Regions from separate parts of the Clostridium cellulovorans 743B genome, predicted to be linked through region 1. Evidence: a T-box and tRNA genes for the amino acid it is inferred to sense, from the RefSeq annotation. Region 1 holds a T-box; the other holds one or more tRNA genes.
What was found. The T-box of region 1 lies ahead of leuS (leucine--tRNA ligase). A T-box ahead of a tRNA ligase gene usually reads a tRNA of that ligase, here a tRNA-Leu.
Positions count from the first base shown of each region.

Region 2: it has a tRNA-Leu gene. The T-box ahead of leuS (leucine--tRNA ligase) is inferred to sense a tRNA for this amino acid. The anticodon was not compared.

Region 1 covers NC_014393.1:4,037,603-4,043,695, reverse strand. Annotated here, with positions in the region: gene leuS (leucine--tRNA ligase) at 1-2,205, opposite strand, end outside; T-box leader at 2,263-2,468, opposite strand; gene CLOCEL_RS16465 (AraC family transcriptional regulator) at 3,120-3,998, shown strand; gene CLOCEL_RS16460 (phosphotransferase) at 4,099-5,067, shown strand; gene CLOCEL_RS16455 (FMN-dependent NADH-azoreductase) at 5,567-6,093, opposite strand, start outside.
Region 2 covers NC_014393.1:4,569,193-4,575,285, reverse strand. Annotated here, with positions in the region: gene CLOCEL_RS19005 (RNA-binding S4 domain-containing protein) at 1-55, shown strand, start outside; gene yabP (sporulation protein YabP) at 108-395, shown strand; gene yabQ (spore cortex biosynthesis protein YabQ) at 405-794, shown strand; gene CLOCEL_RS18990 (FtsB family cell division protein) at 857-1,126, shown strand; gene CLOCEL_RS18985 (S1 domain-containing RNA-binding protein) at 1,173-1,574, shown strand; gene CLOCEL_RS18980 (LSm family protein) at 1,752-2,237, opposite strand; gene CLOCEL_RS18975 (hypothetical protein) at 2,300-2,488, opposite strand; tRNA gene CLOCEL_RS18970 (tRNA-Leu) at 2,666-2,754, shown strand; tRNA gene CLOCEL_RS18965 (tRNA-Met) at 2,769-2,844, shown strand; tRNA gene CLOCEL_RS18960 (tRNA-Met) at 2,859-2,935, shown strand; tRNA gene CLOCEL_RS18955 (tRNA-Leu) at 2,941-3,029, shown strand; tRNA gene CLOCEL_RS18950 (tRNA-Met) at 3,044-3,119, shown strand; tRNA gene CLOCEL_RS18945 (tRNA-Met) at 3,137-3,213, shown strand; gene tnpA (IS200/IS605 family transposase) at 3,382-3,855, shown strand; gene spoIIE (stage II sporulation protein E) at 4,342-6,093, shown strand, end outside.

The DNA of each region.
Region 1 (6,093 bases):
GAAGCTTTCGTTGAAGATTGAGAAGTTTCCACCAATAGTTTCCCACATTTCCTCTGCAAAGTGAGGAGCAAATGGAGCTAAGATTCTTAAATAATCTATAACTACTTCTTTAATGAAGGCAGAGTTCTTTTCTTCTTCATTTAAGTATTTTGATAAAGCGTTAGTGAATTCCATGATTCTAGCTATTGATGTGTTAAATTGCATTTTATCCATATCGAATAGAACGCTCTTTATTGTGTTGTGTCTTACGAAATTAAGATCTTTTTCTGCTTTATCTATTGAAGTCTTGCCTGATTTCTTCATTTCTTCAACAGCAGAAGTTATAACTCTTTCAACTCTGTCGACGAAACGTGCCATAGATTTTATAGCATCATCACTCCATGGGCCGCCTTCAGTATAGTCAAAGCCGAACATTAAGTACATTCTGAATACATCGGCACCAAACTCGCTGATATATGTATCAGGAGAGATTGTATTTCCTTTTGATTTACTCATTTTTAAACCGTCTGGTCCAAGGATTAAACCTTGATGAGTAAGTGATTTAAATGGTTCATCGATGTTTACAAGTCCCATGTCACGTAGAGCCTTAGTTACGAATCTTGCGTAAAGAAGGTGCATTGTAGCATGTTCTGGACCACCAACGTATTTGTCAACTGGAACCATAGCATTTACTTTGTCAACATCCCAAGCTTTTTCGCTGTTTAGATTGTCTACGTATCTTAAGAAGTACCAAGATGAGCAAACGAAAGTATCTAAAGTATCAACGTCTCTATGAGCTGGGCCACCACATTTTGGACAAGTAGTGTTAACGAAAGACTCACTCTTAGCTAATGGAGATTTTCCATCTGGAGCGAATTCAACATCGTATGGAAGTTCAACTGGAAGATCTTTTTCAGGTACTGGTACTATTCCACAAGAATCACAGTGGATCATTGGAATTGGAGCACCCCAATATCTTTGTCTTGAAACTAGCCAGTCTCTTAATCTAAAGTTTACTTTCCAGCCTCCAAGGTTGTTTTCAGCAAGCTTTTTAACGATAGCTTCTTTTGCAGCATCGGAAGCTTTGCCGTTGAATTCCCCACTGTTTACAAGGTTTCCGTAGCCAGTGTATGGAAGTTCATCGCCTTCAACAACTCTGATTATTGGTAGGTTGTATTTTGTAGCAAAAGCAAAGTCTCTATCATCATGAGCAGGAACTGCCATAACAGCACCAGTACCGTAAGTAGCAAGAACATAGTCAGCAACCCAGATTGGCACTTCAGCATGAGTTATAGGATTTATAGCATAAGAACCAGTGAAGACACCAGTCTTTTCTCTTGTTATTGATTGTCTTTCGATTTCACTTTGTTTTGAAGTTTCAACTTTATAAGCTTCAACAGCTGATTTGTTTTCCTCAGTTGTAACCTGATCAACAAGTGGACTTTCTGGAGCAAGAACAACATAAGTCACACCGTTTAATGTATCAACCCTTGTAGTAAATACATCAAAGGATAAATCGCTATCTTTAACTTTGAAAGTAGCTTCAGCTCCTTTAGACTTTCCTATCCAATGCTTTTGCATAGCTTTAGTTTTTTCAGGCCAATCAAGACCATCGATACCATCTAAAAGCTCATCAGCATAATCAGTTATCTTTAAGAACCATTGAGTAAGATTTTTCTTTGTAACTTCAGAGTCACATCTTTCACAGTGACCGTCTATAACTTGCTCATTAGCAAGAACTGTGTTACAACTTGGGCACCAGTTTACAGGAGCATTCTTTCTGTAAGCTAGATTTTTTTCATATAATTTTAAGAATAACCATTGAGTCCATTTGTAGTAATCTGGTTTGCAAGTTACTACTTCATGATCCCAGTTAAACATAGCTCCCATAGCTCTTAATTGTTTTTCCATAGTTTCTATGTTTTTTAAAGTTGAATCCATAGGGTGGATTCCAGTCTTAATCGCATAGTTTTCAGCAGGTAGACCAAAAGCATCAAAGCCCATTGGTTGGAATACATTGTAGCCTTGCATCTTTTTAAATCTTGCCCAACTATCTACTGGACCGTAGTTAAACCAATGACCAGCATGAAGCTGAGCACCAGAAGGGTAGGAGAACATTTCAAGAACATATAATTTTTCTTTTTCACTGTCTTCCTTAAAATCATAAAGCTTAGCAGCTTCCCATTTGTCTTGCCACTTCTTATCTATTGAAGTTCCGTATGCCATTTATATTCACTCCTTAAGTATTATAGTTTTTCAAATAAAAAAAGCCTTCATCTCACAATTAGAGACGAAAAGCTAACTTCCGCGGTACCACTCTAGTTAAAGCATAAAAATGCCTTCACTCAATTAGAATAACGGTTTTCTCCGTGCTGCCATTTCCTGCAGCAAGCTCAAAGACGAGTTCATATCTTATCATTACTGTCTTACACCAACCGACAGTTCTCTAAAAATGCATCGATACTACTATTTCTTTTCAAAGCATAATATGCAATTATCTACTATTTTATTGGATATGTATGGCTTTGTCAAGGGAAGGGTTAGCAATATTAGCTATAAGGGGAGAGAAATCTACATGCAATTCAAATGGATTTTAGGATGATGAGGCATGAACCGTACCTAAATGACGTAGGATTTATTTGCCCTCGTTGATATTGCTAGTATTAAGCAGATTTTTAGTTTTAGAAGTTATCGCATAAGAGCAAGAGAATCTATATCAAAAATTTTATTTTTACTAAGAGCTTCATAAAATTGAAAAGTACTCGATATACTTAACGGATGTGCGGTGTAATCTAGAAAATAAATACAAAGATATGCTAACAAAATACATGCATTAGACAAAGGTACTTCCAAAAAATGTGAGGTTTAAGAACGTAAATTTCAACGGTAAAAATGGTTAAAATGATATCCAGTAGAAAAGCATTTTTTTGCTTTCTACTGGATTTAGTTTATTAAAGATATTTATAAAAATAGTTACGGAGAAATTTTCACGCTTACACTAAAAATGTTGATATAAATAATTATGAAAGCATAGTAGTGTTGAAAATTATATTACAATATTATAAATAGGACATTTATTAGCAATATAAAACAGGCAGATATTACATATAAGTGTTATTATCAAAATATGGAGGAGAGCTATGGATTGGATAAATAGTATGCAGAACGCTATTAATTATATGGAAGATAATATCTTGGAGGAAATTAACTATGATAAGATAGCCCAATGCGCTTATTCATCAACATACCATTTTCAGCGTATGTTTAGCATGTTGACAGGGTTTACGGTTGGAGAATATATAAGAAATAGGAGATTAACTCTTGCAGCACAGGAACTATCATTTTCAAAGGAAAGGATTACAGATATCGCCATTAAGTATGGTTACGGAACATCAGAAGCTTTTACAAAAGCTTTTCAAAGATTTCATGGGATAACTCCTACGGCTGCGCGAGAGTCAGGTGTTAAACTAAAGTCCTTTAATAGTCTATCAATTCAGGTTACTTTGAAAGGGGATAAAGAGATGAATTATAAAATTATTGAAAAAGAACCTTTTAAAATATTCGGTAAGGATTTCAAAACAAATATCATCGGTGGTAGATGTTTTAGTGAAATTCCTGAGTTTTATGCAAAATGTATTTCTGATGGTACAAGTGCAAAAATAATCAGAAATGCTGGAAAACCGGAAAATGGGATTTTGGATGTTGGTGTTCTTTTCAATCATAATCCTCAAGATGGTTCTATGAGGTACATGATAGGCTGCGATGTTACTGATACAAATACAAATATACTAACAGAGTTTAGAATACTAGAAATTCCATCTTTAACATGGGCAATTTTTGAGGTTGAGAATAATAGTGATGAAGATATTCATGAAATGTGGAGAAGAATTGGATCTGAATGGTTTCCTGCATCAAGTTATGAACATGCTGATGCCCCTGAAATGGAGAGGTATTATGGTAATAATGATACAGGCTGTCGATGTGAGATTTGGATACCTGTCATAAAAAAGACTTATTAAACCGGACTTAAAGGTCCTACATTACATACCATAATTGTAAATCTATATTTAAATAAGTATGCTAATACATCGGAATGAATAGAATAAAAGGAGATATTTTATGAATTTAGAAATATCAGAAGAATTTATAGGCAGAGTTGAACAGTTACTTAAAAAATCACAAGGTGAAAAATGTAAGTTAAAAGTTATAGAACCTTATGCAGTAGGTGCCAATAATACTTGTTATTATCTTGTTACTAAAAATCCTGATAATAAATTTTTCTTAAAGTGTGAGAATGCTACTATAATGCCTAGGACACGATGTGGCCAAATTGAACGTGAGGTAGAAGGCATTAAATTAATGAATAAGGCAGGGATACCTTGCAAAAAAATAATACAATATGATTTTACTAAAGAAGAGATAGATACCAGATATGTATTGGAAGAATTTATTGAAGGAGAACTCCTTATAGAAATATGGAATGACTTGAATGAAAGTGAAAAGCAAAATATTGCGAATGAGATAGAGGATATCGTTGAAAAGATGAGAAATATTAATTTTTCATATTATGGTGATATTTATGAAAATAGTATTATAGGTAAATACGCTACTTGGAGAGAGGCATATTTATCAATAAGTGAAATATTAATTGAAGATGCTAGGCAACTTAATATTTTTACTGAAAATGAGCTTGCGCTAATTTCAAGGGCTACCGAATTTTGTTCTTTAAAGCTTTCTACCAATGTTCCGTCTTCATTTAATCATAGAGATTTAGGAACGCATAATGTGATAGCTATTAATTCAGAGGGAGTGACTAAAGTTGGAGCTATAATTGATTTTGGTCTTTCATTAGCAGTACCTTTCTATAATTTTGATTATGGTATAAGAAAATATGGTGGTTGGAATTTCAATGAAATAGATGTATTGAAGAAGTATAATATTACCAAGGATGAATTTGATGCTACTGAGTTGTTATTTGATCTGGAGTTAACAGTTTTCTTAGCTTCCATAGAATTTGCTCCTGATAAGCCATTTGGATATATTTCACGTATCAAAGTATTTGTTGAATCTTGCAAAAAATATTTATGATTATCAATTAATGGTTTACAAAAAAGTCTATGTTCTACCCGTTATGGATAGCATAAGTAAAGAAACACATACTTCTGAAACAACAAAGATGGAAATATGGATGAAATTAAAGGAAGCTATGAATTAACCTTTAAATTGTAGGAGTGGACAATATGGTATATAACATAATAAAAGATAGAAGTGAGATACAAATGGTTTTGATAAAAGAGTATCATAAGAATCGCATTAGATTAAACAAATGGTAAGAAGTAGAATCCTTCAAGGATGAGGGGCTACTTGTTACCATTTGTTTAATGAATACCACAGGTTTTATCTGTGGTTCTAAAATAAGAGTTCATTAATTTTTCTATTAAACTGAGTGAGGAGGAAGTTAATCTAATTGGTCAGTTAAGTGTAAAGTTTAGAATTAGTGCATGATGTCAGAACCTTATGTATAATATAATTAATGAGAATTTGTTTTAAGTTGTGAAATAAAAGATACTTATTACAAAAAAACTGTCTATGAAAGTACAGTCTCTTTTATATCCATCTTGTCGATAATGCTGCCAATTTTTTTCTTAGATTTTTCAATAGCAATTGTCATTTCTTCTTTGGTAGTGCCTGTGCCATCTACCAATAGTCTTTCAAATTCGCTTATACCCATGAACTTCATAATATCCTCGATATAGTCTAACCCTTTATTAAGCATCGGTCTCATCATCCATGCAATGTTTCCACCAGAAGATTGAATATAAACTGCGGTCCTAGGTTTATCATTTAGAAGTCCTTCAGGTTTATCTGCTTTCTTAGGAAAGGTAATTGTCTTACCAACTTGCACTATACAATCTATATATTCCTTCAATGGAGCAGGAAAGGATAAACTCCACATAGGCGAAGCTATTACATAAACATCTGCTTGTATAAATTGATTACATAACTCTAATATTTTATGAATTTCCGTTTGCTCTTTTTCAGGAAGCTTTCTTGCTGCTTCTTCACTCACAACGCAATTTCTACCTTCAAAATATGCATATTCCAATCTAGGTA
Region 2 (6,093 bases), 530 kb from region 1:
GTATGAGATAATAGCAGGCGAAGAAGATACGGAAGAAGGAAATGGAGAAGAGTAATGCATAAATACTCCTTCTGAATCATATACATTATGTGATAGGAGGGGATAGTATGGAAGTAAAAAAAGAAATTAGAATTGAAGAGAAACAAGGCAATATCACCTTAAAAAATAGAAAAGAAGCATTTATAACAGGCGTAGTTGAAGTAATTAGATTTAATGAAGAACAAATTCGTTTAAATACAAATCAAGGACCATTAATTATAAAAGGTGAGAATTTAAAGATGAACAAGTTGGATGTTCATAATGGTGAAGTAAACATTATGGGCAAAATAGATTCTATAGTTTATACTGGCAGCAAAAAAACTAACGAGAGTTTAATGACTAAGTTGTTTAAGTAGAGGTGTATTATGCTGTTAAAATGGAATTATCAGCTTATAATTTTATTGTCTAGCTTTTTAACCGGTATGATAATGGGAATAATGTATGATGTCTATAGAGTTTTAAGAGGTCTTAATAATAAAAATAAAATTGTCACAGCTATAGAAGATGTTTTATTCTGGATATTTGCTTCTTCTATTGCCTTTGTTTTTTTACTTTTTACTAATTATGCTATTTTAGGTCCTTATGCATACATGTATATAGCCTTAGGGCTTTACATATATTTAAGATATGTAAGCAAAATTATGATTAAATTTAATTATAGGTGTTATCTAGCTCTAGGAAAAGTGTTAAGGATAACTATAAATTATGCCAAATATCCGTTCCAGCTATTACTTGAAAATAAAAAGAAAAATTAGCTTGAATTAGATAAGAAAACACTTTACAATAGTAGTAAGAATGGAATTGTAGGTGAATGGATATGAAAAAATTTAAGCTTAGAAAGCTTTTATTTGCTATTTTTACAGTTTATATCTGCTTTATGCTTGTTCATCAAGTTACTACTTTCATAAGAATAAATAAAGATATGAAGGAAATAAAGTCGCAGTTACAAGTAGAAACAGAAGAAAATGAAAAGTTGCAAGATGAAGTAAATATGTCCTCATCAGATCTATTCATAGAAAAAAAAGCTAGAGAAAATAGCGATTTAATCAAAAATGGCGAAATACCAGTGGTAGATGGCAATAAATAATTAAACAATTAAAACAGGATAAATATTAAGGAGGAATTTTTTCAACATGGCTTTAAAGGCAGGAACAATAGTAGATGGAGTGGTTGTTAATATAACCAAGTTTGGCGCATTTGTAGAGGTAGAGGGGAAGACAGGTCTTGTACATATATCTGAAGTTGCGGATAATTATGTCAAAGATATCAAAGAACATCTTAAAGAACAAGATAAGGTTAAGGTGAAAGTTCTATCAGTTGAAGAAGATGGGAAAATCAGTCTATCTATTAAACAAGCGAATCCAACAAAAAAGACCGTTAGACCAATGGAAATTGACTGGAATAAAAATCAAAGAAGTGGTGGCGATTTTGAAGATAAGCTTTCAAAATTCCTTAAAGACAGTGAGGAAAGATTCCAAGATATAAAGAAACATCAAGACGTAAAAGGAAAAAGCAAAAAATCAGTTATGAAATAGTTTCTTGTAAGGCAAGAATAAAAATACTGCTTAGATAAAAAAGGTATTCTAAGCAGTATTTTTATTTAAAAAAATAGCTTTTTCAAAAAATGAACTATAAAAGTGTTAAAAGTTTCAAGTTTCAAATCATTTAAGAAGTTTATATAAAACTTCAGCCATCGGTAGTTTAGAACGTTATTAATAATAATAATTTATGTTGTCATTTTTAAAGAAGATTAATTTTCCATCTTCAGTTTTTATAGAAATAAAAGTATCTTTAATGGAAACAAGTTCACCAGTTATTGAATGTCCACTAGTGGGTTCAATGGTTATTGTTTTTCCTTGGTAGTTTTCGTTGATAAAGGTATCTAAAGCTTTTTTTATATAAGGGTGATCATTAATATTTAGAGATAAAGCTGAATTATCTTTTGATAGTGGTATAGAATTTTTTTTAGTAAAGTCTATTATACACTCGAGCCCGCAATTGTTATTGAGTATATTCGATATGTTTTTGCAATTTTCAAATTCGTTTTCTAAAAAGTGCGTTGCTGAAGTTTCCATAGCTTCCTGAGAATTTTTGGAGCTACTATTTAGGTTTAGTACTATGTTTCTGTTTGAACTTTTATTGAGATCTTTTTTTAAGTTTGATAAAAGTAAGATTAATAAAAAGTTATATATATCCATAGTAGTCTCCTTTAGAGAAAGGTTTGGAAAATCTCCAAACCTTTATAAACTACAAAACGATTCTAATAGAAATAATCTATAGCATCTATATTAATATTTAAAATTCTATTTGGAGGTGCTGTTTCTCTTATTCTTACAAAATTGTCGCCTACAGAAAGAACTTCTCCAGTCAAAGCCTCAGCCACAGGTCGATTTCTAATAACTATAGTTATAGCTACATGACAATAATCGTGTTTTATTAATTCAGCCATCATTTTCACCTCTAGGGATCAGGTAAAATAACTCTGTCCCTAAAATTAGTATATTCCTATGATTGAATTCAGGTTCCATTAAAAAAATTAAAATTATGTGTTGACATATATGAAAACCTATTATATAATAAATCTTGTCGCTGAGATACAATATAAAGAAGCGACGCAAGAGTACGTGCCGAAGTGGCGGAACTGGCAGACGCACAGGACTTAAAATCCTGCGATGCTAACACATCGTACCGGTTCGATTCCGGTCTTCGGCACCATTTAAAAATAATATCGCGGGGTGGAGCAGTTGGCAGCTCGTTGGGCTCATAACCCAAAGGTCGTAGGTTCAAGTCCTGCCCCCGCAACCATTAAAAGATAATAAGGCGGAATAGCTCAGCTGGCTAGAGCATTCGGTTCATACCCGAAGTGTCGTAGGTTCAAGTCCTATTTCCGCTACCAAATGTGCCGAAGTGGCGGAACTGGCAGACGCACAGGACTTAAAATCCTGCGATGCTAACACATCGTACCGGTTCGATTCCGGTCTTCGGCACCATTTAAAAATAATATCGCGGGGTGGAGCAGTTGGCAGCTCGTTGGGCTCATAACCCAAAGGTCGTAGGTTCAAGTCCTGCCCCCGCAACCATTAAAATAGAATAATAAGGCGGAATAGCTCAGTTGGCTAGAGCATTCGGTTCATACCCGAAGTGTCGTAGGTTCAAGTCCTATTTCCGCTACCAGATAACTCCACAATAAAATGTGGAGTTTTGTTGTTTTACGAATACCACAGGTTTTACCTGTGGTTCTAAAAAGCTTCTAGCGATGAGTAGAAAAAAAGAATACCTCCAATGTAAAATGGTAGTAGGTTTGCCGACCACAACCAAAAGTACAAAGGAGGTATATCCGTAATGGATAATAGTAGTTTAGCACATAGTAAATGGAATTGTAAATATCACATAGTCTTCGCACCAAAGTATAGGAGACAAATCATATATGGAAAAATAAAAGCGGATATAGGGGTAATACTTAGAAAGTTATGTGAACATAAAGGAGTAGAAATTATTGAAGCAAATGCATGTAAGGATCATATACATATGCTTGTAAGTATACCTCCGAAGTTAAGTGTCTCTCAGTTTATGGGGTATTTGAAAGGTAAGAGTTCATTGATGATTTTTGACAGACATGCAAATTTGAAATATAAATATGGGAATAGGCAATTTTGGTGTAAAGGCTATTACGTTGATACAGTTGGAAGAAACAAAAAGATAATAGAAGAATACATAAAGAATCAAATACAGGAAGATTTAGCATATGAACAAATGAGCTTGAAAGAATTTATTGACCCGTTTACGGGTGAATCAGTAAACAAAGGCAAAAAATAAAGCACCTTTTAGGTGCAGCCAGTAAAGGTATGCGGTTGGCAAACCGCTCAATGTGCGAGTAGCACGGCCAGTAACATGCCCTTATAGGGCTAAAGCAAACCACCCGTTTGACGGGTGGTCCTGATTTTATATAAGAAATTATAAAATGTAAGAATTGAGGATAGACTTAAAAATATAATCATAATAAGTAAACTTTTTATGAAATGATAAGAAGGATTTCTTTTGATTAAATTATATATCTTTTTTAATTAGTTTATTACGGAATTCGTGATTTATAAAATTAGTAGTTAAGATATGTTACAAAAATTAACATTAACTTATATTTATCTTGTGAATATTTTTATAATTTCAGCATATATTTGTAGTTTCAATAAAAAATAAATTTTATTTGTCCTACGATTATTTAATTAACACCTAACTAATGACAAAGATTTCCATACAACTCTGATATAATGACCTTACTTAATAATCAGAGGGGGTTATATAGTGCAGTATGGCGCAGATATGATGGAGTATAAACGGGTAACAAAAGAAGATAAGGATGAAAAGGCTAAGATCTCCAAAAGGGACATAGTGAAATTTATAGGACTGTTTGTATGTTCATTTTTAATAAGTAGAGTATGCCTTATTAATGATACGGCACCCTTTGGAATTTCCTTTGTTGCAGCAACAGGGCGAATAAAAAGGTTTAATTATAGTCTTTGCTCGGCTTTTGGTACATTTGTAGGGTATGTAACCTTAGTTGATCGTATTAATAATTTATGGCTATATTTATTTTTAATTGCTGCTATAGTTTTTTATAACTTAATTGCAGGAAAAAAATCTATAAAAGAAGATAGTGTTTTTGTAGGAACAATCATTTTGATTATAGAAATTATTTATACATTTATTGTGCATCACTATTCTATAGATGTAATTATTATTACAACTTTATTGGATGTAGTCACTATAATACCAATATTTCTACTTTTGGTTTATTCTATAAAGTCTTTTAAAAATTTAAATACTCGATACATATATTCTAGTGAAGAAACTATAGCTATGGCTATTCTTTTAGCGCTTATGGTTTCAGGAACTTGGGGTATTGAAATCTATGGAATATCGTTAATAAATATTGTTGCAATTATTATAACTATGATTTTGGGATACATAAATGGAAGTGCCGTAGGGGCCTCTATAGGTGCTGCTGTTGGTGTTATTTGTGGTATGTCAACTAATTCTATGATAGATTATATAAGTTTGCTTGCATTAGCAGGCCTTGCAACAGGTGTATTTAAAGAACTTGGAAAGATAGTTAGTTCTCTGGCTTGTATAATATCTATCGTATTACTACTTATATATAGCAAGTTTCAGATGGATTTTTCAATGATTGAGGCGTTGATTAGCACAGCAATATTCTTATTAACTCCAAGTAAAATTTATGAGAGATTCAAGAAAGAATTGAATATAAATAAAAAAGAAGAAATATTAAAGGAAAATTATAATTCTAAAATAAAGGAAATTTATAAAGAGAAGTTAAATAACTTTTCTAAGGTTCTTCATAATATATCTAAGGTTCTTGATGATTTAGCTGATAATGATAAGTTAGCAATGAAGCAGAAAAGTACAAGGATTGTAGAGAACTTAGCTGATAGGGTTTGTTCAAGTTGTAATATGTATAATATTTGTTGGAAAAGAGAATTTTATTTGACACATTCGGCTTTCCAAGAATTATTAGAACAATATGATTATGGCACCGTAGCACTTCCAGATGAGTTAGAAAGAAAATGTGTAAAGAGGACGGTGCTTATAAAGAATGCTGAGGAGTTAATGAATAACTTTGTTATAAGTGAGATGTGGAGACAAAGACTTTGTGAAGGTAGAGAAATATTATCAAATCAGATAGAAAATATGGGGAGGTCTGTAGAAGAAATAAGTGAGGAATTCAATGAGGAAGTTTGTTTCAATGGAGACCTTGAAGAATTGCTTATACATAATTTTAACAGGCATGGTGTGAGATACTATGATCTAATGTGCTTTAAAACTAAAGAAAATAGGATTGTTATTAAGATGGAAATGGAGTCTTGCGGGGGCTCTCAAAGTTGTGTAAAAGACGTCTTACCGATATTGAAAAACGTTATGGAAAAAAATATGTGTGTAAGTGATGAGGGATGTTCTATTAATCCTAAGACTAATAAATGTACCGTTACTTTTGAGGAAACTCCAAAGTATCATGTAGTTTCTTATGTAGGAACTGCA